Regions from separate parts of the Thauera sinica genome, predicted to be linked through region 2. Evidence: riboswitches for the same ligand, from Rfam matches in the RefSeq annotation. Region 2 holds a riboswitch; the other holds the start of a gene.
The links. Region 2 has a riboswitch for S-adenosylhomocysteine ahead of ahcY (adenosylhomocysteinase). Riboswitches for the same ligand answer to the same signal wherever they lie in the genome.
Positions count from the first base shown of each region.

Region 1: another riboswitch for S-adenosylhomocysteine. It lies ahead of metH (methionine synthase); the one in region 2 lies ahead of ahcY (adenosylhomocysteinase).

Region 1 is NZ_CP023439.1:3,967,492-3,979,235, reverse strand. Features, by position in the region: gene CCZ27_RS17425 (YifB family Mg chelatase-like AAA ATPase) at 1-723, shown strand, start outside; gene CCZ27_RS17420 (ABC transporter ATP-binding protein) at 736-1,470, opposite strand; gene CCZ27_RS17415 (ABC transporter ATP-binding protein) at 1,460-2,233, opposite strand; gene CCZ27_RS17410 (ABC transporter permease subunit) at 2,230-3,339, opposite strand; gene CCZ27_RS17405 (branched-chain amino acid ABC transporter permease) at 3,355-4,287, opposite strand; gene CCZ27_RS17400 (branched-chain amino acid ABC transporter substrate-binding protein) at 4,422-5,537, opposite strand; gene CCZ27_RS17395 (branched-chain amino acid ABC transporter substrate-binding protein) at 5,783-6,901, opposite strand; gene bamE (outer membrane protein assembly factor BamE domain-containing protein) at 7,069-7,560, shown strand; gene CCZ27_RS17385 (hypothetical protein) at 7,575-8,186, shown strand; S-adenosyl-L-homocysteine riboswitch at 8,432-8,507, shown strand; gene metH (methionine synthase) at 8,584-11,744, shown strand, end outside.
Region 2 is NZ_CP023439.1:4,989,399-5,001,142, forward strand. Features, by position in the region: gene CCZ27_RS21765 (TlyA family RNA methyltransferase) at 1-51, opposite strand, end outside; gene ahcY (adenosylhomocysteinase) at 74-1,483, opposite strand; S-adenosyl-L-homocysteine riboswitch at 1,568-1,670, opposite strand; gene metK (methionine adenosyltransferase) at 1,905-3,068, opposite strand; gene CCZ27_RS21780 (lysophospholipid acyltransferase family protein) at 3,326-4,213, shown strand; gene CCZ27_RS21785 (lysophospholipid acyltransferase family protein) at 4,210-5,079, shown strand; gene dapF (diaminopimelate epimerase) at 5,100-5,933, shown strand; gene CCZ27_RS21795 (DUF484 family protein) at 6,005-6,652, shown strand; gene CCZ27_RS21800 (tyrosine recombinase XerC) at 6,637-7,554, shown strand; gene CCZ27_RS21805 (hypothetical protein) at 7,761-8,216, shown strand; gene CCZ27_RS21810 (hypothetical protein) at 8,260-8,613, opposite strand; gene ruvB (Holliday junction branch migration DNA helicase RuvB) at 8,629-9,684, opposite strand; gene ruvA (Holliday junction branch migration protein RuvA) at 9,694-10,293, opposite strand; gene CCZ27_RS21825 (prenyltransferase) at 10,399-11,349, opposite strand; gene rng (ribonuclease G) at 11,346-11,744, opposite strand, start outside.

The DNA.
Region 1 (11,744 bases), 1.0 Mb from region 2:
GCCTGGGGCAGGCGGCCCTTCCGGGCGCCGCATCACTCCGCCTCGGCCGCCGCGCTGGTGGGCGGCGGCGCGTTGCCGCGGCCCGGCGAGATCTCGCTGGCCAACCACGGCGTGCTGTTTCTCGACGAACTGCCGGAGTTCGACCGCCGCGTGCTCGAGTCGCTGCGCGAGCCGCTGGAATCGGGCGTCGTCACCGTGTCGCGCGCGCGCCGGCGGGCCGAGTTTCCGGCGCGCTTCCAACTGGTTGCGGCGATGAATCCCTGCCCCTGCGGCTATGCCGGACATCCGGCGCGCGCCTGCAACTGCACGCCGGACCAGGTGGCGCGCTACCGTCGCCGGCTGTCGGGCCCGCTGCTGGACCGCATCGACCTCACCGTGGAAGTGCCGGCGCTCGCGCACGAGGACCTCGCCGCCGCGCCGGCGGGCGAATCGTCGGCGACGGTGCGTGCCCGCGTGTCGCAGGCGCGCGCCCTGCAGCACGAGCGCCAGGGCGGTCCCAACGCCAGGCTGGAACCCGGGCGGGTGGAGGAAATCTGCGCGCCGGATGCCGCGGGTGCCGCGCTGCTCAAACAGGCGATGAGCCGGCTGAACCTGTCGGCGCGCGCCTACCATCGCGTGCTGCGTGTGGCGCGCACGCTCGCCGATCTCGCCGGCGCGGAACGCCCCAACATGGTGCATGTGGCCGAGGCGATCCAGTACCGCCGCAGCCTGGACGGGCGATAGGGCGCCGCGGCGTCAGGCAGCCTCGCCCAGGTAGGCCGCGCGCACCTTCGGGTCGGCCAGCAGCGCCTCGCCGGTGCCGGTCAGGGTGATCCTGCCCGATTCCATCACGTAGCCGCGCTGCGCGAATTCCAGCGCCAGGTTGGCGTTCTGCTCGACGAGCAGGATGGTCACGCCTTCCCTGGCGACCGACTGCACGACCTCGAAGATCTTCTCCACGACCAGCGGCGCCAGGCCCATCGACGGTTCGTCGAGCAGCAGCAGTCTGGGGCGCGACAGCAGCGCGCGGCCGATCGCCACCATCTGCTGTTCGCCGCCCGACAGCGTGCCCGCGATCTGGTGCAGGCGTTCCTTCACCCGCGGCAGCATGGTGTAGACGCGTTCCAGGTCGGCGTCGATGCCGGCGGCGTCGCTGCGGGTGTAGGCGCCCATGCGCAGGTTCTCTTCCACCGTCAGCCGGGTGAAGATGCCGCGCCCTTCGGGCACCAGCGCGATGCCGCGGCGCAGGCGCCGGTGGGCCGGCACGGCGTTCATCTTGTCGCCGGCGTAGCTGATTTCGCCGCCGGCCACCGGCAGCACGCCGGCGATCGCGTTCAGCGTGGTGGTCTTGCCGGCGCCGTTGGCGCCGATCAGGCAGACGAGTTCGCCGGCGTAGAGTTCGAGATCGATGCCCTTCACCGCCTTGATGCCGCCGTAGGCGATCTGCAGGTTCTGCAACTGCAGCAGCGGCGATACCGGATTAGTGTGCATGCTTGCCTCCGCCGAGGTAGGCGGCGATCACCGCTTCGTTCTTCTGCACTTCGGCGGGCACGTCCTCGGCGATCTTCCTGCCGAAATCGAGCACGGCGACGCGGTTGCACAGGCCCATCACCAGCTTCACGTCGTGCTCGATCAGCATCACCGTGATGCCGTCGCGGCGGATCTGCTCGATCAGCACCTTCAACTGCGCGGTTTCGGTGGCGTTCATGCCGGCCGCCGGTTCGTCCAGCGCCAGCAACTGCGGCTCGGTGGCCAGCGCGCGGGCGATCTCGAGCCGGCGCTGGTCGCCGTAGGACAGGTTCTTCGACACCACGTCGGCGAAGTGCGCGATGCCGACGTACTTGAGCAGTTCGTAGGCGCGCTCGGTGGTCAGGCGCTCTTCCTCGCGGGTGAAGCGGTTCTGCGTCAGCACGCCCCACACGCCCGCCTTGGTGCGGATGTGGTGGCCGGCCATGACGTTCTCGAGCGCGGTCAGCTCGCGGAACAGGCGGATGTTCTGGAAGGTGCGGGCGATGCCGCGGCCCACCACCTTGTGCGGCTTGCCCGCCGGCAGCTCGGAGCCGTTGAAGACGAACTCGCCGCCGTCCGGCGTGTAGGCGCCGGTCAGCACGTTGAAGAAGGTCGTCTTGCCGGCGCCGTTGGGGCCGATCAGGCCATACACCTCGCCCTTGCGGATGGTCAGCGACACGTCTGACAGCGCCTGCAGGCCGCCGAAGCGCTTGCCGATGCCGCGGGCTTCGAGCAGCGTGATCACTTGGCGCCCTCCTGCTTGAGCTTCTCGGTCAGGTGCCGGTCGTGGGAGTAGCGGGCGCGCGCCGGGATCATGCCCGCCGGGCGCAGCAGCATCATCAGGATCATGGCCAGGGACAGCAGCAGCATGCGCAGCACTTCGGGGTCGAGCAGCACGTGGCCGAACAGCGTCTGCTGCAGCGGCACCGCGACGTCGCGCAGGATCTCGGGCAGCAGGGCGAGCACGAAGGCGCCGACCACCGCGCCGGCGATGTTGCCCATGCCGCCGAACACCACCATGGTGAGCACCGCGATGGACTCCATCAGGCTGAAGCTCTCCGGGCTGACGAAACCCTGGAAGGCGCCGAACAGACAGCCCGACACGCCGCCGAAGGTGGCGCCGAGCGAGAACGCCAGCAGCTTCATGTTGCGGGTGTTGATGCCGATCGCCTTGGCCGCCAGTTCGTCGTCGCGCATCGCCGCCCAGGCACGGCCGATGCGCGAGATCTGCAGGCGCTGGATGAAGAGGATGGAGCCCGTCACCGCCAGCAGGAAGAAGTAGTAGTAGAGGAACAGCGAGTTGATCGTGAAGTTCTCGCCGATCTGGATGTTGCGCGACAGGTCCCAGCCGAACAGGTTGATCGGGTCGATCATGTTGATGCCCTGCGGCCCGTTGGTGATGTTCACCGGGTAGTTCAGGTTCAGCATGAAGATGCGCACGATCTCCCCGAAGCCCAGCGTCACGATGGCGAGGTAGTCGCCCCTCAGCCGCAGCACCGGAAAGCCCAGCGCGATGCCGGCCAGCGCGGCGAAGCCGGCGCCCAGCGGCAGGATCACCCAGAACGGCAGATGGACCTCGAAGTGCGGCGAGGCGAGGAAGGCGAAGGTGTACGCGCCCACCGCGTAGAACGCGATGTAGCCCAGGTCGAGCAGACCGGCGAAGCCCACCACCAGGTTCAGGCCCAGCGCCAGCATCATGTACAGCAGCGCGAAGTCGAGGATGCGCACCCAGCTCCGGCCGAACTGCCAGGCGATCAGCGGCGCGGCCAGCGCGATGATGATGATCAGCCAGCGCGCGGCCATGGGGTTGCGTTTGCCCAGCCAGGGGATGGCGGCGGCGAGTTCGTTCATGGTGTGGTCGCTCCCTTATGCGCGGTCCGACACGCGTTCGCCCAGCAGCCCGGTCGGGCGGAAGATCAGCACCAGCCCGAGGATGATGAAGGCGAAGATGTCCTGGTACGAGGAGTTCAGGAAGCCGAAGGTGAGGTGTTCGATGTAGCCCGCGCCGAAGGATTCGACCAGGCCGAGCACGACGCCGCCGAGCATGGCGCCGCCGAGGTTGCCGATGCCGCCCAGCACCGCGGCGGTGAAGGCTTTCAGGCCGGGCATGAAACCCATGCCGTAGTGGGCGATGCCGTAGTTGCTGGCGAACATCACGCCCGCCACCGCGGCCAGCGCCGCGCCGATGACGAAGGTGAAGGCGATCACCGCATTGGTGTCCACGCCCATCAGGCTGGCGACGCGGTGGTTCTCGGCGGTGGCGCGCATCGCGCGGCCGATCTTGGTGCGATTGACCAGCAGCAGCAGGCCGACCATCAGCGAGGCCGAGACGAGGACGATGGTGACCTGCACCGGGGTCACGAACACGCCCTCGATCGGCTGCAGCGGCGTGGTCGAGATCAGTTGCGGATAGGTGTGGTAGTTGCGCCCCCAGATGATCATCGCGATCGTCTGCAGCAGGAAGGACATGCCGATGGCGGTGATCAGCGGCGCCAGCCGCGGCGCGTTGCGCAGGCGCCGGTAGGCCAGGCGCTCCATCGTGAAACCGAGCAGCATGCACACGACGATCGCCACCAGCAGCGCGATCGACAGCATCACCAGCGGCGACATGCCGGGCGCCATGCCCATGAGGAACATCATGGTCTGCAGTGCGACCAGCGCGCCGACCATCAGCACGTCGCCGTGCGCGAAGTTGATCAGGCCGAGGATGCCGTAGACCATCGTGTAGCCCAGCGCGATCAGCGCATACACGCTGCCGATCACCAGGCCGTTGATGAGTTGCTGGATGAGGGTTTCCATGTTGCCTTTGCCGAGTCTGACGGGCCGCCAGGCAGGCGCGGCCGGGGATCGAGAAGACGGGCCGGGCGGCGCGGAAGGTGCCGCGTCCCGCCCGGCCCGCCCCTTCACGCCGCGTCAGGCGTGAAGGGAAGGAATCACATCGGAACCCAGTTGCCGTCCTTGAAACTGTAGATCGTCACCGCGCCTTCCTTGATGTCGCCCTTGCCGTCGAACGACACGTTGCCCGTCACCCCGGCGAAGTCGCTCTTCTTCAGTTCGGGCAGGTACTTCGACGGCTCCGGCGAGCCGGCCTTCTCCATCGCCTTCACGATCGCCATCGCCGCGTCGTAGGCATACGGCGCGTAGAGCTGCACCTCGCCGTTGAAGCGCTTCCTGTACTGGTCGCGGAACGCCGCGCCACCCGGCATCTTGTCCAGCGGCAGGCCGGCCATCGAGCAGTAGGTGGTGGCGGTCATCGCGTCGCCGGCGAGCTTGATCATCTCCGGGCTGCAGCCGCCGTCGCCGGTCAGGAACTTGGCGTTCACGCCGAGCTGCTTCAACTGGCGCAGCATCGGGCCGGCCTGCGCGTCCATGCCGCCGAAGAAGATCACGTCGGGGCCGGTGGCGCGGATCTTGGTCAGGATGGCGTTGAAGTCGGTGGCCTTGTCGGTGGTGAATTCGCGCGCCACGACCTGGGCGCCGGCGGCCTTCACCGCCTTTTCGGTCTCGTCGGCCAGGCCCTGGCCGTAGGCGGTGCGGTCGTCGATGATCGCCACCTTCTTCGCCCCCAGCCCCTTCACCGCGAAGCTGCCCAGCGCGCCGCCCTGCTGTACGTCGTTGGCGATGGTGCGGAACACGCCCTTGAAGTTCTGCAGCGTCAGCTTCGGATTGGTCGATGCCGGAGAGATCTGCGGGATGCCGCCCTGGTCGTAGATGCGCGAGGCGGGGATCGAGGTGCCGGAGTTCAGGTGGCCGACCACGCCCTTGACGCCCGCATCGACGAGGCGCTGCGCCACGGTGGTGCCGGTGCGCGGGTCGGCCTGGTCGTCCTCGCCGATCAGTTCGAACCTGACCTTCTTGCCGCCGATGGTGACACCCTGCGCATTGATCGTTTCGATGGCCAGCCGCGTGCCGTTCTCGAGGTCCTTGCCGAGGTGGGCGATGGTGCCGGTCAGCGGCGCGGCGCTGCCCAGCTTGACGACGGCTTCCTGCGCCTGGGCGGCGCCCAGGCCGATGCTCATGACTGCGGCTGCGACGACGGTTTTCTTCATGCTTGATCCTCCAGCGAAATCGAGTGAGGGGGGAGCGTGGGATTGAAGCCGAAACGCGCCCGTATTGTGCCCAAAAAAGCATCGGGCGAGCGCTGTGCGCATGCGCATTGCGCAGCACGGCATATGCTGCGATGCACAAACCGTGCCACGCCGCAGGAACCGGGCCGGGAGGGCCCGGGCGCCCCGCGGCGGTGCGCGTCAGATCCCCGCCACGCACCCCGGCGGGGCGTGCATGCTGCGGCGGATCAGTCGAACGCCTCCCACTTGCCGCCCTTGTAGTGGTACATGCTGACGCCGCCGACCTTGATGTCGCCCTTCGGATCGAACGCGATGTCGCCGGTCACGCCCTTGAAGGAGACCTTCTGCAGGGCTGGCGTGTATTTGGCCGGATCGGTCGAGCCGGCGCTCTTCATCGCCTCGATCAGCGCCGTCGCCGCATCGTAGGCATACGGCGCGTAGAGCTGGATCTCGGCGTTGAAGCGCTGCTTGAAGCGGGCGAGGAAGGCATCGCCGCCCGGCATCTTCCCGATCGGGATGCCGGCCTGGGTGCAGAACACCTTGTCGCTCATCGCGTCGCCGGCGAGTTTGACCATCTCCGCCGTACATACGCCGTCGCCGCCGAGGAAGGTGGCGTTCATGCCGAGCTGGCGCAACTGGCGCAGCATCGGGCCGCCCTGCGCGTCCATGCCGCCGTAGAACACCGCGTCGGGGTTCTTGCCCTTGATCTTGGTGAGGATGGCCATGAAGTCGGTGGCCTTGTCGGTGGTGAACTCGCGGCCCACGACCTCGGAGCCCATCTTCTTCATGCTGTCGGCGAAGGCGTCGGCCAGGCCCTGGCCGTAGGCGGTGCGGTCGTCGATGATCGCGATGCGCTTCACCTTCAGCGCTCCGGTGGCGTACTTCGCCATCGCCTCGCCCTGCTGCAGGTCGTTGGCGATCACGCGGTAGGTGGTCTTGAAGCCCTGCTGCGTCAGCTTCGGGTTGGTGGAGGAGGGCGTGATCATCGGGATGCCGGCCTGCTCGTAGATGCGCGAGGCGGGAATGGAGGCGCCCGAGGTCAGGTGGCCGACGACGCCCTTCACGCCGTTGTCGCTCAGGCGCTGGGCGACGGTGGTGGCGGTGCGCGGGTCGGCCTGGTCGTCCTCGCTGACGAGTTCGAACTTCACCGCCTGCCCGCCGATCGTGATGCCCTTGGCGTTGGCGTCGTCCAGCGCCAGGCGCACGCCGTTCTCCGTGTCCTTGCCGATATGGGCGATGGGCCCGGTGAGCGGGCCGGCGTTGCCGATCTTGACGACCGTCTGGGCGTGTGCTGCCGTCATGCCCAGGCCGGCGAGGGCGAGGGCAACCAGGGTTTTCTTTTGCATGTGAAACCTCCGAAATGTCGCAAACAAGCACCGCGCCGGGCATTGCAAAGCGCCCGGTGTTCGCCGATTCTAGCCCAGGCGCCTGCCGCGGGGCTTCGAGCTTTCGCAGGAATGCACGTCCCCGCGCGGCGGCGCCCTGCAAACGAAACCATGGAGGGAGTCTTTCGATGAAGCGCATCGTGGTCTGGCTGTGTTCCCTGCTGTCGGCGATCGGCCTCGCCGCCTGCGACTACATCAACCTGCGCGAACTCGAACCGGGCGTATCCACCGAGCAGCAGGTGCGCGACCGTTTCGGTCCGCCGCAGATGGAATGGCGCAACGACGATGGTTCCGTCACCTGGGAATATTCGCGCCAGCCCGAGGGCATCGAATGCTTCATGATCACGATCGGCGCCGACCGCATCCTGCGCAGCATCGACCAGGTGTTGAACGAGCGGACCTTCGCGCGGGTCGAAACCGGCATGAACGGCGACCAGGTGAGGCGGCTGCTGGGCAAGCCGGCGTCCAGCCAGTTCTTCCAGCTCAAGCAGGAAACCGTGTGGGAATGGAAGATCGACCACGGCCAGGCGACCGGCGGCGAACCCGCCTATTTCACCGTGTCGTTCAACACCGACGGCCGCGTGGTCGGCACCGGCCGCTACACGAAGCATCGAGGTTGATCGGGAGGCAAGGAATGGACGCCCCATCCACTGCGGCGGCGCGCAGCGCCCGCCCCTGGCTGTTCGCGCTGCTGCTGGTCGTGTGCACGTCGATCCTGGGCGGCTGCGCCGCATTCGCGCCGCCGCGGCCCTTCACCACCGAGGCCGAGGCGCTCGCCGCGCGCGGCGAGCCCACCCGGCGCTGGCAGAACGAGGACGGCACCACCACGCTGGAATACGCGACCCAGCCCTACGGCCACACCTGCCTGATGGTGCAGGTCGACGCCGGCGGCATCGTGCTGCGGCAGTGGGATGCGCTCGACGGCGACAACCTGGCGCGGGTGACGAAAGGCATGACGCGCGACGAGGTGTCGCGCCTGCTCGGCCAGCACCGTTCCGAGCAGTTCTTCAAGCTGTCGGGCGAGGAAGTGTGGGACTGGAACATCCGCAACGAATACGGCGCCTCGATCGCCACGCTGTTCAACGTGCATTTCATCGACGGCAAGGTCGTGCGCACCAGCCAGACCTACGTGTATCCGCCCGACGGGGCGATGTGGGGCCCCTGGGGGCACCCCTACCCTTTTGGCTATCCGTATCCGCTGCACCCGAGATTCCACGGCTACGGATACTGGCCCTACTGGTGGTAAGCCCGCGCCGGGATTGCAGGGCAATCGCATGAGTGCCCCGAATCCGGTCTGACGGCGGGGGATGCGCTCCGCGTTCTGCGCAACTCGACTTCGCTGCGCTCGGGACTCGGACAGTGCTCGCCCGCTCCGCGCATCCCCCGCCGCCAGACCTGCCGCGTCGCGCCATCCCGACGGCTGCAAGACCCTTCGTGCGATCGCCCTGCCGGATTGGCAGATCTCGGCCTGAGCCGATAGAATCCGGCACTTCTGCCGAGGAGCGCTGCGACCCGCCGCACGACGTGCGGGCCAGGCTCGGCAACCGATCAACGGCGCTCACAAACCTTCAGCCGGTTTGTGGCGCCGTTCGCATTCGTGCATGGCGTTCCCGGTGATTGCAGAACGACCGAGGTAAGACCCCATGCAAGCCGACCGTATCGCCGAACTTCGCCAGCTTCTCGCCGCGCGCATCCTGATCCTGGATGGCGCGATGGGCACGATGATCCAGCAGCAGAAGCTCGGCGAGGCGGACTATCGCGGCGACCGCTTCCGCGACCATCCGCGCGACCTCAAGGGCAACAACGACCTGCTGGTGCTGACGCGCCCCGACATGGTCGCCGGCATCCACCGCGCCTACCTCGAGGCCGGCGCCGACATCATCGAGACCAACACCTTCAACGCCACCCGCGTGTCGCAGGCGGAATACGGCCTGGAAGGGCTGGCCCACGAACTGAACGTCGCCGGCGCCCGCCTGGTGCGCGAACTGTGCGACGAATACACCGCGAAGGACCCCGCCCGGCCGCGCTTCTGCGCCGGCGTGCTGGGGCCGACCTCGCGCACGCTGTCGATCTCGCCCGACGTCAACGACCCGGGTTTCCGCAACATCGGCTTCGATGCGCTGGCCGACGACTACTACGCCTCGGCGCAGGGGCTGCTCGAAGGCGGCGCCGACATCCTGCTGATCGAGACGGTGTTCGACACGCTCAACGCCAAGGCCGCGGTGTTCGCCATCGAAAAGCTGTTCGGCGACCTCGGCCGGCGCTGGCCGGTGATGGTCTCCGGCACCATCACCGACGCCTCCGGCCGCACGCTGTCGGGCCAGACCGCCGAAGCCTTCTGGAACTCGCTCAGCCACGCGCAGCCGATCGGCTTCGGCCTCAACTGCGCGCTCGGCGCCGACCAGTTGCGCCAGTACGTCGAAGAACTGGCCAATGTCTGCGACACGCACGTCTCCGCCCACCCCAACGCCGGCCTGCCCAACCCGCTGTCGCCCACCGGCTACGATGAGACGCCCGAGCATCTCGCCGGCGAGATCCAGGAATGGGCGCGGAGCGGCCTGGTGAACATCGTCGGCGGCTGTTGCGGCACCACGCCGGCGCACATCGCCGCGATCGCGCGCGCGGTGGCGGACATCGCCCCGCGCCGCGTGCCGGAGATCGACAAGAAACTGCGCCTGTCGGGCCTGGAACCCTTCAACGTCGGCGGCGACAGCCTGTTCGTGAACGTCGGCGAGCGCACCAACGTCACCGGCTCCAAAGCCTTCGCGCGCATGATCCTCGAAGGCCGCTTCGACGACGCGCTCGCGGTGGCGCGCCAGCAGGTCGAGAACGGCGCCCAGGTCATCGACATCAACATGGACGAGGCGATGCTGGATTCGGTCGCCGCGATGGAGCGCTTCTGCAAGCTCATCGCCTCTGAACCCGACATCTCGCGCGTGCCCATCATGCTCGACTCGTCGAAATGGGCGGTGATCGAGGCCGGCCTGAAGTGCATCCAGGGCAAGGGCGTGGTCAATTCCATCTCGATGAAGGAAGGCGAGGCCGAGTTCCTGCGCCAGGCCCGGCTCGCGCGCCGCTACGGTGCGGCGGTGATCGTGATGGCCTTCGACGAGCAGGGCCAGGCCGACACCTTCAAGCGCAAGACCGAGATCTGCGAGCGCGCCTACCGGCTGCTGGTGAAGCCGGCGGCCGAAGGCGGCGCAGGCTTCCCGGCCGAGGACATCATCTTCGACGCGAACATCTTCGCCATCGCCACCGGTATCGAGGAACACGACAACTACGCGGTCGATTTCATCCAGGCGGTGGCCTGGATCAAGGCGAACCTGCCGTGGGCCAAGACCTCCGGCGGCGTCTCCAACGTCAGCTTCAGCTTCCGCGGCAACGACCCGGTGCGCGAGGCCATCCACACCGTGTTCCTGTACCACGCGATCAAGGCCGGCCTGTCCATGGGCATCGTCAATGCCGGCCAGTTGGGCGTGTATGACGAACTCGACCCCGTGCTGCGTGACAAGGTCGAGGACGTGGTGATGAACCGCCGCCCCGGCGCCGGCGAGGCGCTGGTCGAGTTTGCGCAGACGGTGAAGGGCCAGGCCAGGGATGCCGGGCCGGACCTCGCCTGGCGCGGGTGGCCGGTGGAAGAGCGCCTGTCGCACGCGCTGGTGAAGGGCATCACCGACTACGTGGTCGCCGACACCGAGGAGGTGAGGGCGAAGCTCGAAGCCGACGGCAAGCCGCCGCTGGCGGTCATCGAAGGCCCGCTGATGTCGGGCATGAACGTGGTCGGCGACCTCTTCGGCGCGGGCAGGATGTTCCTGCCGCAGGTGGTGAAGTCCGCGCGCGTCATGAAGCAGGCCGTCGCCCACCTCATTCCCTACATCGAAGCCGAAAAGCTTCGCACCGGCGCCAGCAGCAAGGGCCGCATCGTCATCGCCACGGTGAAGGGCGACGTGCACGACATCGGCAAGAACATCGTCGGCGTCGTGCTCGGCTGCAACGGCTACGAAGTGATCGACCTCGGCGTGATGGTGCCGGCGGCCAGGATTCTGGAAGCGGCGAAGGAGCACGGCGCCCAGGCGATCGGCCTCTCCGGCCTGATCACGCCCTCGCTGGAAGAAATGGCCCACGTCGCCGGCGAGATGCAGCGCCAGGGCTTCGACGTGCCGCTGCTCATCGGCGGCGCCACCACCAGCCGCAACCACACGGCGATCAAGATCGCGCCGCATTACGGCAAGGCGGTGGTCTATGTGCCCGACGCCTCGCGCGCGGTCGGCGTGGTCACCGCGCTGCTGTCCGACGAGAAGAGCCACGCCTTCAAGGCCGAGGTGGCGGCCGACTACGAGAAGATCCGTGCGCTGCACGCCAACAAGAAGGGCGTGCAACTGGTCGGCCTGGAGGCGGCGCGGGCCAATGCCTACGACCCGCTCGCGGCAGCCGGCTACCTGCCGCCCGAACCCGACAGCCTTGGGGTGACGGCGCTCGACGTCGATCTGGAGTCGCTGCGCGACTACATCGACTGGGGCCCCTTCTTCCAGACCTGGGACCTCGCCGGCAGCTTCCCCGCGATCCTGGACGACGAAGTCGTCGGCGAGACGGCGCGCAACGTCTACAACGATGCGCGGGCCATGCTCGAAGACCTCATCGCCGGCCAGTGGGTGCAGGCGAAGGCAGTGTTCGGCCTCTTCCCCGCCAACAGCGTGGGCGACGACATCGAGTTCTACGCCGACGAAGCGCGCAGCGAGCCGATGATGACCTGGCACGGCCTGCGCCAGCAGCACGAACGCCCGCCCGGCAAGCCGCACTGGTG
Region 2 (11,744 bases):
GGTGGCATGGCGCGGCCGTCCCTGCCGGGCATGGAAGGAATTCATGCTCATCGGGACGGCCTCCGGATGCCGCTCAGTAACGGTAGTGTTCCGACTTGTACGGGCCTTCGACCGGCACGCCGATGTAGGCGGCCTGCGCGGACGTCAGGACGGTGAGCTGGGCGTTGAGCTTCTTCAACTGCAGGCGCGCGACCTTTTCGTCGAGGTGCTTGGGCAGCGTGTAGACGCCCACCGGGTACCTGGCGGTGTGTTGGAACAGTTCGATCTGCGCGATCGTCTGGTTGGCGAAGGAACTGGACATCACGTAGCTCGGGTGGCCGGTGGCGCAGCCGAGGTTCACCAGGCGGCCCTTGGCGAGCAGGATGATCCGCTTGCCGTCGGGGAAGATGATGTGGTCGACCTGCGGCTTGATCTCTTCCCAGCGATACTGCTCGACCGACGCCACGTCGATCTCGTTGTCGAAGTGGCCGATGTTGCAGACGATGGCCTGGTCCTTCATCTTCGCCATGTGGTCGTGGGTGATCACGTGGTAGTTGCCGGTGGCGGTGACGAAGATGTCGGCCTTGTCGGCGGCGTAGTCCATGGTGACGACGCGGTAGCCTTCCATCGCCGCCTGCAGCGCGCAGATGGGGTCGACCTCGGTCACCCACACCTGGGCCGACAGCGCACGCAGCGCCTGCGCCGAGCCCTTGCCCACGTCGCCGTAGCCGCACACCAGCGCGATCTTGCCGGCCACCATGACGTCGGTGGCGCGCTTGATGCCGTCGACCAGCGATTCGCGGCAGCCGTAGAGATTGTCGAACTTGGACTTGGTGACCGAATCGTTGACGTTGATCGCCGGGAAGCGGAGCTCGCCGCGCGCGTGCATCTGGTACAGGCGGTGCACGCCGGTGGTGGTTTCCTCGGTGACGCCCTTGATGTGGGCGAGGCGGGTGGAGTACCAGGCGGGGTCCTGCGCCAGCCTGGCCTCGATGGCGGCGAAGAGGATCGTCTCCTCTTCCGAGCCGGGCCTGGCCAGCACCGACGCATCCTGTTCGGCGCGCGCGCCCAGGTGCAGCAGCAGCGTGGCGTCGCCGCCGTCGTCGAGGATCATGTTGCTGCAGCCGCCGTCCTTCCATTCGAAGATGCGGTGGGTGTAGTCCCAGTAGTCCTCGAGCGATTCGCCCTTGACGGCGAACACCGGGATGCCGTCCTTGGCGATTGCGGCGGCGGCGTGGTCCTGGGTCGAGAAGATGTTGCACGAGGCCCAGCGTACCTGGGCGCCGAGTGCGATCAGGGTTTCGATCAGCACCGCGGTCTGGATCGTCATGTGCAGCGAGCCGGTGATGCGGGCGCCCTTGAGGGGCTGGCTGGCGGCGTATTCCTCGCGGATCGCCATCAGGCCGGGCATCTCGGTCTCGGCGATGCGGATTTCCTTGCGGCCCCAGTCGGCAAGCGACAGGTCGGCGACTACGTGGTCGTTGAGATCAGCCACAGCGTTCATGTGAAGCTCCGTGCTATGGCCGGGAGGGAGGGGACGGCATCATGCTCACCCGACATCCCGAACCCGGCAGGGTTGAGGGTTGCGATCAGGTGAGCGCCGTTGGACATGCCCGCCGGGAGTGGCGGGTTCCGAGCCTGGGGGCCGACGCAGGGGATGCGGCCGGCGCCTTGCAGCGCTCCTCGGAAGAGGTGTGATTATAGCTTCGGGTCTGCCGTGGGTGTCGTACGGGTGGATGGCTGTCCGGCGGATGGGCGTCGTTCGGGCGCTGGCTGTCTGTGCGGGGGACCGCCGTCCGTGCCGGGCATTCCTTCCGGGGGCTGCGGAACTCGCCCTGCGGGCTCGGACAGTCCTCGCCCCCTCCAGGAATGCCCGGCACGGACGGCTGGCGTGGGCGCTGCGTTCGAGGCCGTGCCGGGCGGCCTTACAGCCCGGCGTCCGCGCGCAGCGCGGCGGCCTTGTCGGTCTGCTCCCAGGTGAATTCCGGCTCGTCGCGGCCGAAGTGGCCGTAGGCGGCGGTCTTGGAGTAGATCGGGCGCAGCAGGTCGAGCGTCTGGATGATGGCCTTCGGGCGCAGGTCGAAGTGGCGGCCGATGAGCTGGACGATTCTCTCGTCGGCGATCCTGCCGGTACCGAAAGTGTTGACCATCAGGCTCACCGGGCGCGCGACGCCGATCGCATAGGCGACCTGCACCTCGCACTTGTCGGCCAGGCCGGCGGCGACGATGTTCTTCGCCACGTAGCGGCCGGCATAGGCGGCCGAGCGGTCGACCTTGGACGGGTCCTTGCCGGAGAACGCGCCGCCGCCGTGGTGGGCCGCGCCGCCATAGGTGTCGACGATGATCTTGCGCCCGGTCAGGCCGCAGTCGCCGTGCGGGCCGCCGACGACGAAGCGTCCGGTCGGGTTCACCAGGTAGCGCACTTCGCCCTTCATCAGTTCGGGCGGCAGCACCGGCTTGATGATGGTCTCGATCACCGCCTCGTGGATCTGGGACTGCGACACGTCGGGGTCGTGCTGGGTGGACACCACCACGGTGTCGATCGCCGCGGGCTTGCCGTCGACGTACTTCACCGTGAGCTGGCTCTTGGCGTCGGGGCGCAGCCAGGGCAGGCGGCCGTCCTTCCGCACTTCGGCCTGGCGCTGCATGATGCGGTGCGCGTAGTAGATCGGCAGCGGCATCAGGGCGGCGGTTTCGTTGGTGGCGTAGCCGAACATCAGGCCCTGGTCGCCAGCGCCCTGATCGAGCGGGTCGTCGTTGGCCTGGTTGACGCCCTGGGCGATGTCGGGCGACTGGCGGTTGATCGCCGCCAGCACCGCGCAGCTCTTGTAGTCGAAGCCGATGTCGGAATTGTCGTAGCCGATGCGGCGGATGACTTCCTGCGCGATCTCGCGGTAGTTCGGGTGGGCGGTGGTGGTGATCTCGCCCGAGATCACGACGAGGCCGGTCGACACCAGCGTTTCGCAGGCGACGCGCGCCTTGGGGTCCTCGGTCAGGATGGCGTCGAGCACGCCGTCGGAAACCTGGTCGGCGACCTTGTCCGGATGGCCTTCGGAAACGGATTCGGAGGTGAAGAGAAAGGTGCTCAAGATGCTGCTCCAAAAAGGCGAAATCCCCGGTTCGCACTGGCCTTGCGTGACGGCCGGCTCCGGGGATGCTTTCGAGCAGCCGACGCTTTAGCAGAACTTGTTTTGGCGGAAGAGGCGTCATCCGGCCGATGCCGGTCGCTTCCGCTGGCCGCCCTGCAAGTTGTCGAGTTAACTCGGCGGCTAAGTCATAATTATACGAAGCCGCTTCCGGAGGTCAAACGCTCCGGCCCGCCGAGCGTGATTTCCTGCTGAGCGACGTGATCGTCCAATCCCTGTTCCGCCTCCTCGCCCGTCTTCCCTTGTCCTGGCTGCACCGCCTCGGTGGCTGGGCCGGCTGGATCACCTACGCGGCGTCGCCGACCTACCGCCGCCGCCTGCGGCAGAACCTGTTCAATGCGCTGGGGCGCGAGGACACGCGCCTGCTGCGTGCCGCGATCGCCGAGACCGGCCGGCAGTTCATCGAAATCGCATGGGTGTGGCTGCGTCCGGTGGACGCGGTCATGGAGAAGCTGCGGGTGGAGGGCTGGGAACTGGTCGAGGCCGCGCACCGCGAGGGTGCCGGGCTGCTGTTCGTCACGCCGCACCTGGGCTGCTTCGAGATCAATGCGCAGTACATCGCCACCCGCGAGCCGATCACCGTGCTCTACCGGCCGCCGCGCAAGTCGGTGCTGGCGCCGCTGATGGAAGCGGGGCGCTCGCGGCCGCAGTTGCGCGCCGCACCGGCCGACCTGTCCGGCGTGCGTCAACTGGTGAAGACGCTGCGCAACCGCGGGGCGGTGGGCATGCTGCCCGACCAGGTGCCGGGCGCGGGCGAAGGCGTGTGGGCGCCGTTCTTCGGCCGCCCGGCGTGGACGATGACGCTGGCCGCGCGCCTAGCCGAGGTGAAGGGCGTGCGCACGATCTACTGCTGGGTCGAGCGCCTGCCGCGCGGCGAGGGTTTCGTCATGCGCCTGTATCCGCCGACGCTGCCGCTGGAGGGGGATCTCGAGGCGCGCTGCGCCACCATCAACCGCGAGGTCGAGCGCCTGATCATGCTGCGCCCCGAGCAGTACCTGTGGGGCTACAACCGCTACAAGAAGCCGCGTTCGCCCCGGACCGGCGACAGCGGCGGCGCGGCGGACGGCGCGGGCGGAGACGGGCAGTGAGCCGTCTGGCGATCGGCCTGATCTGGCTGCTCCACTTCCTGCCGCTGCCGCTGCTCGCCGCCCTGGGCCGCGGCTTCGGCCTGCTGCTGTACCCGTTCGCGCGCTGGCGCCGGCATGTGGTGCAGACCAATCTGCGGCTGTGCTTTCCGGAACTGGACGAACCCGCGCGGCGGCGGCTGGCGCGGCGGCACTTCGCGCTGCTCGGCCGCAGCCTGTTCGAGCGCGGCCTGCTGTGGTGGGCGAGCGCCGCACGCCTGAAGGAGATCGTGCCCATCGAGGGGCTCGAGCACCTGCGCCGCGCGCAGGACGAGGGCCGCGCGGTGATCCTGCTGGCGCCGCATTTCCTCGGCCTGGACATGGCCGGCACCCGGATCACGCTGGAGATCGACGCGGTCAGCATCTATTCGCGGCAGCGCAACAAGGTGTTCGACCGCTGGCTGTACCATGGCCGCAGCCGCTTCGGCGACCAGTTGCTGCTGTCGCGCAGCGACGGCGTGCGCAGCACGGTGAAGGCGATGAAGTCGGGGCGCCCCTTCTACTACCTGCCCGATCTCGACTACGGCCGCAGGGAATCGATCTTCGTGCCCTTCTTCGGCATTCCGGCGGCGACCATCTCCGCCCTGCCGCGCCTCGCGCGCCTGGCCGACGCGGCGGTGCTGCCCTGCGTCGCGCGCCTGCAGCCGCGCGGCGGCTGCGTGCTGCAGATCGGCGCGCCGTGGGAGAATTTCCCCGGTGGCGACGTCGAAGGCGACGTGGCGCGCATGAACACCTGGCTCGAAGGCGTGATCCGCACCATGCCGGAGCAATACTACTGGGTGCATCGCCGCTTCAAGACGCGGCCGCGCGGCGAGCCGAAGTTCTACTGAAACCGTCTGGACCTCCTGCAATGAAACTGCGCTTCACCAAGATGCACGGCCTCGGCAACGACTTCGTCGTGATCGACGCCACCCGCGCTCCGGTCGAACTCACGCCCGAGCGTGTCGCCGCCATCGCCGACCGCCATTTCGGCGTCGGTTGCGACCAGTTGCTGGTGGTCGAGCCGGCGAGCACGCCGGGGGTGGATTTCCGCTATCGCATCTTCAATGCCGACGGCGGCGAGGTCGAGCAGTGCGGCAACGGCGCGCGCTGTTTCGTGCGCTTCGTCCACGACAAGCAGCTCACCGGCAAGCGCGAGATCCGCGTCGAGACGCGTTCCGGCATCATCGAGCCGCGCCTGCGCGACGACGGGCTGGTGACGGTGGACATGGGCGTGCCGGTGCTGAAGCCTGCGGACGTGCCCTTCGTGTCCGATTCCGACGCGGTGGTGCAGCCGCTGGAGGTGGGCGGCGACACGGTGGCGATCACCGCGGTGTCGATGGGCAACCCGCATGCGGTGCAGGTGGTGGCCGACGTCGACACCGCGCCGGTGGCGGCGCAGGGGGCGCTGATCGAACGCCATGCGCGCTTCCCCGCCCGTGTCAATGCCGGCTTCATGCAGGTGGTCGATGCCCGCCACATCCGGCTGCGCGTGTTCGAGCGCGGCGCGGGCGAGACGCTGGCCTGCGGCACGGGCGCCTGCGCGGCGGTGGTCGCCGGCATCCTGCGCGGCCTGCTGGAATCGCCGGTACGGGTCGACACGCGCGGCGGCACGCTCGAGATCGCCTGGGCCGGCGAGGGCTCGCCGGTGCTGATGACCGGCCCGGCCGTCACCGTGTTCGACGGCGAACTGGAACTCGCCTGATCGTTCGCCGACCCTTTCCGGACCTGATCCGACCTTGATCCGGGCCTGCTGCGCCCGGCTGGAGCTACCCGATGAATCCCGAAGACGTCGCCCGCTATCTGCGCGACAACCCCGATTTCCTCAACGAGCATGGCGAGCTGTTCACCCGCCTCACCGTTCCGCATCCGCGCCACGGCGGGCAGGCGATCTCGCTCGCCGAGCGCCAGTTGCACGCCTTGCGCGACAAGATCGGCCTGCTCGAGCAGAAATTGTCCGAGCTGATCCGTTTCGGCGAAGAGAACGACGACATCAGCGAGAAGGTGCATCGCCTGGCGGTGGCGCTGCTGGAGGCGCACAGCCTCGACGGCGTGCGCCACGCGGTGTTCTCCAGCCTGCAGGAGGATTTCTCGGTGCCGCACGTCGCGCTGCGCACATGGCTCGAGGAGGCGGCCGAGGGCGGGCCCGCGCCGGTGGGCGAGGCGGTGCGCCGCCATGTGGAAGGGCTGCGCCATGCGTATTGCGGCGTGCCGGACAACATCGAGGTGCTGGGCTGGTTCGGCGAGGCTGCACCGCACGTGCGCTCGATGGCCATGATCCCGCTGAATCACGGCGGCGAGCCGGTCGGCGTGCTGGCGCTGGGCAGCGCCGAGACCGAGCGCTTCTACCCGGAAATGGGCACGCTCTATCTGGGACGCATCGGCGACCTCGTCGCCGCCGCACTGGCGTGCACGAGCGCCTGACACCCGCCGCCGGGGCTGCGGCCCTGCCGGCGGCGGGCGAGGACTGGCTCGCTTGGCTGGCGTCGCAGCGCCGCGCCGCCGGTCTCACCCTGGCGGCCTACCGCAAGGACCTGGCCGCGCTGCACCGGCTCGCCGACGGCCGCGACCCGGCCTCGCTCGCGCCCCACGACATCCGCCGTTTCGTCGGCCGGCTCCACGCCCAGGGGCTGTCCGGGCGCTCCATCGCGCGCTGCCTGTCCGCCTGGCGCAGCTTCTACCGCTGGCTGATCCGCCATCGCGGGCTGCCCGCCAATCCGGTGGAAGGCATCCGCGCGCCGAAATCGCCGACACGGCTGCCCCGCGTGCTGTCGCCGGACCAGGCCCAGGCGCTGCTCGACCCGGCGCCCGAAAGCCTGCTCGACATCCGCGACGCGGCGATGTTCGAGCTGTTCTATTCGTCCGGCCTGCGGCTGGCCGAACTGGCCGCGCTGGACGTGGGCGGGGGGCTCGACCCCGCCGAAGGCATGGTCACCGTCACCGGCAAGCGCAGCCGCAGCCGCAGCGTCCCGGTGGGCGAAAAGGCGTGGGCCGCCCTGCGCGCATGGTCGGCGGTGCGCGGGCAACTGCCCTGCGCCGCGGAACCGGCGCTCTTCGTCACCCGCAACGGACGGCGCATGAGCCCGGGCGCCATCCGCAGCCGGCTCGCGCGGCGCGCCGGCGCACTGGGCCTGGGAGTGCATGTCCATCCGCACATGCTGCGCCACAGCTTTGCAAGCCATCTGCTGCAATCCAGCGGCGATCTGCGCGCGGTGCAGGAACTGCTCGGCCACGCCAGCATCCGCAGCACGCAGGTCTACACCCACCTCGATTTCCAGCATCTTGCGAAGGTCTATGACGCCGCGCATCCACGGGCCAAGAAATAGCACCCACTTTGGGCATTCGTTATCAGGGGCAAGCGGCCGGCTTCGGCTATCCTCGGGACCGAAGATCAGTAGTTCATCGAAACCTAATAACAGGCTCGATTCACGTTCGGTTGCGTCCGAGAGCGCCGTTCAGAACCGTCAAGGCCGTCATGCCCAGCAGACCCGAAAAGAAACCCCTATCGCCTCCGCAGTCTGAGGCTGACGCAGTGTGCGTCGCCGAAACTTCACCCACGCGCCTCCTGAAACCGGTCGCGCTGTTGCTTGCGCGCCACGAGATCCGCAACCTCAAGCGCTGGTTCGAAGAGTTCGACCGCGACATCCTGCTGCCCATCCTGCTCGGCGAGATCGCCCTGCACAACATCGGCGCGCTCGAGAACGGAGCGGACGGCGCGGCGTCGGGCGAGCGGAGCGAGGGCGAGGAAGGCTGCCTGTTGCGTCCATGCAACGCCTATTCCATCGCTGCCGCGACCGGCCTGCCGCGCGAAACCGTGCGCCGCAAGATCGCGCGCCTGATCGAGCTGGGCTGGATTAGCCGCCGCGAGAACGGCCACCTCTACGTGACCCGCGAGGCCCTGGCGCATTTCGGCTCGATGCTCACCTCGCGGCAACTGGCCGAGGTCATCGAGACGGCCGACCGGGCGCGGCGCCTGATGAGCGAGTGAGACGCGGCGGCCCCGCCCGTGCGGATGCGGCGGCCGGCGCCGCTCACGGCCGCCGCGAGGCGGGTGGGCGGTAGTCGGGGTTCGCGACCGGTTCGGCCGTCACCAGCGCCACGGCCAGCAGCGCCAGGGCCAGCAACAGCAGCATGAAGTGGCGGCGTTGCGTGGCAGGGCCGGGCAGGCGGCGGCGTTCTCCGTAGTAGAAGTGGCGCAGGTAGCTTGCGCCCGCGGCGGCGATGGCGAGCAGCGCGGCACCCAGCAGGCGCGCCGCGGCGGCGTCGAACTGCCGGCCGGTCGCGGGGTTCCAGCGGTCGGGCATGAAGAAGGCGGGCGCCTGCATCAGCAGGTACAGCCCGCCCAGCAGGCACAGCATGAACATCAGCACCTGCAGGGTGCGCATGCGAAAGCGATGCCGTCAGGCGAACAGGCCGTCGCCGCCGGCGCGCGGCGGCGCGAGGCCGAAGTGCTGCCAGATCGAATGCGTGGCCATGCGGCCGCGCGGAGTGCGCTGCAGGTAGCCCTGCTGGATCAGGTAGGGCTCGATGACGTCTTCGATGGTATCGGTGGATTCGCCGATCGCCGCGGCGAGGTTGTCCAGCCCGACCGGGCCGCCGCCGAACTTTTCCAGCATCGCGCCGAGCAGCTTGCGGTCCATCAGGTCCAGCCCCAGCACGTCGACGTCGAGCATCTGCAGCGCCGCATCGGCCACGCCGCTGCTGATGTGGCCGCCGGCCTTCACCTCCGCGTAGTCGCGCACGCGGCGCAGCAGGCGGTTGGCGATGCGCGGCGTGCCGCGGGCGCGGCGCGCGATCTCCAGCGCGCCGGCATCGTCGATGGCGACGTTGAGCAGCCGCGCCGAGCGGCCGACGATGAAGGCGAGTTCCTCCGCGGTGTAGAATTCCAGCCGCGACACGATGCCGAAGCGGTCGCGCAGCGGATTGGTCAGCATGCCAGCGCGGGTGGTGGCGCCGACCAGCGTGAAGGGTGGCAGGTCGAGCTTCACCGAGCGCGCGGCCGGCCCCTCGCCGATCATGATGTCGATCTGGAAGTCTTCCAGCGCCGGGTAGAGGATCTCCTCCACCACCGGCGACAGGCGGTGGATCTCGTCGATGAACAGCACGTCGTGCGGTTCGAGGTTGGTCAGCAGCGCGGCGAGGTCGCCGGCGCGTTCCAGCACCGGGCCGGAGGTCTGGCGCAGATTCACCCCCATCTCGGCGGCGACGATGTGGGCCAGCGTGGTCTTGCCCAGGCCGGGCGGGCCGAACAGCAGCACGTGGTCGAGCGCCTCGCCGCGTCGCCGCGCCGCCGAGATGAAGATCTCGAGCTGTTCGCGGATCTTGGCCTGGCCGACGTATTCGGCCAGGCGCTTGGGCCGCAGCGCGCGCTCGACGGCGTCTTCCTGGCGGTCGGCGGGTTGCGCGGAGATCAGGCGCTCGGGCGTGCCGGCGCGCAGCTTGTCGGTCTCGATCATGGCGGCAGTTTAGCCCTTGGACAGCAGCCTGAGCGCCTGGCGGATGCCTTCGGACACGCCCGCATCCTCGGCCAGTCCCTTCATCGCCCCCAGCGCCTCGCGCTCGTTGTAGCCCAGCGCCAGCAGCGCATTCAGGATGTCGCTCTTCGAATCCGGGGGGGCGCCCGGCGCGGTGGCGAGGCGGGCGCCGGACACGCCGGGCAGCGCCTTGCCGAGCTTGTCGCGCAGTTCCAGCAGCAGGCGCTCGGCGGTCTTCTTGCCGATGCCGGGGATCTTCACCAGGCGGCCGGCTTCCTGCAGTGCCACCGCCTGCGCGAGATCGTTCACCGACAGCCCGGACAGCACCGCCAGCGCCATGCGCGCGCCGACTCCCGACACCTTCAGCAACTGGCGGAAGGTCGCGCGTTCTTCTTCGGTGGCGAAGCCGAACAGGAAGTGGCCGTCCTCGCGCACGACGAAGTGGGTGTGCAGGCTCAGTTGCGCACCCGCCGCCGGCAGGCCGTAGAAGGTGCTCATCGGCACGTCGAGTTCGTAGCCGACGCCATGCACGTCGATGAGGATCTGCGGCGGGTTCTTTTCCAGCAGGGTGCCGGTGAGGCGTCCGATCATGATGTTCCGGGGCAAGGGGCCTGCGCGGAGTCTACCAGCGCCGGCCGCCTGCCATGCGCGGAAAGTGAATCTTTGTACAGCACCGCGGCCGCGGCGCCTGCGACCTCAGCGGCCCCACGCCAGGGTGGCGGCGAGGATCAGGCCGTGCAGGTTCGTGGCGAGGATGGTGCGCTTGATCGCCGGGGCCAGCGCCTGCGGCTGCGAGGCGTGGTGCAGCAGTTCGCGCGCGGCGGAGAACGACAGCACCAGCGTCATCGCCGCCGCCGCGGCCTGCTGCGGCAGGCGCCCGGTGGCGACCATGGACACCAGCCAGCCGTAGGCGACGATGGCGATCAGCAGGTAGCCCCATTTGGCCGCCTGCGGGCCGAGCCGTACCACCAGCGTGCGCTTGGCCGCGGCGGCGTCGCCGTCGTGGTCGGGGAATCCGTTGATGAACAGCAGGTTCGCCACCAGCAGCGCGTAGGACAGGCCGGCCGCCAGCGGCAGCGGCGAAAAGCCCTTGCGCTGCACGTAGTCGCTGCCGGCCACCACCAGCAGCCAGCCGGCCGCGATCGCCAGTTCGCCCAGCCCGCGGCTCATCAGCGCCAGCGGCGGCGCGGAATAGGCCCAGCCGATGACGAGGCCGGCGGCGCCGATGGCCAGCAGGCCGGCGCCCGACTGCCAGGCCAGCCACAGGCCGGCCGGAACCACCGCGCCGAGCAGCGCATGGCCGTAGCGGCCGGTGGCGCGCTCGCTCAGTACGCCGTTCTGGATGAAGCGGCTGCCGCCGGTGAAGGGGAAGATGCGTCCCGTGTTCGCCGCATCGGCGCCGCTGCGGGCGTCGTGATAGTCGTTGATGACGTTGATGCCGGCATGGGCGACGAGGGCGAACAGCACGGTGCACAAGGCCGTCGCCGCATCGATCGGCACGCCGTCGCGGTAGGCGCATGCCAGCCCGATCAGGCAGCCGACCAGCGTCACCGACAGGAAGGCCGGGCGGGTCGCGGCGAAGTGGCGCGACAGGCCGTTGGCGTAGCGCCCGGCGCCGGGCTCGGGCGGACGTGCGGTATCGCTCACAGCAGCACGATGTCGAACTGTTCCTGGGTGTAGCTGGCTTCGGCGTGCAGCGAGATCTTCTTGTCGATGAAATCGGACAGCATCGCCAGCGACTGGCTCTCCTCGTCGAGGAAGAGGTCGATGACGTCGGGCGCGGCGAGCACGCGGAACTCCCTGGCGTTGAACTGGCGCGCCTCGCGCAGCAGTTCGCGCAGGATCTCGTAGGCCACGGTGCGTGCGGTCTTCACCTCGCCGCGGCCGCCGCAGGTCGGGCAGGGTTCGCACAGCAGGTGGGCGAGCGATTCGCGCGTGCGCTTGCGGGTCATCTCCACCAGTCCGAGCGCGGTGAAGCCGTTGATGCTCATCTTGGTGTGGTCGCGCGCCAGCGCCTTGCGGAATTCGTCGAGCACCATTTC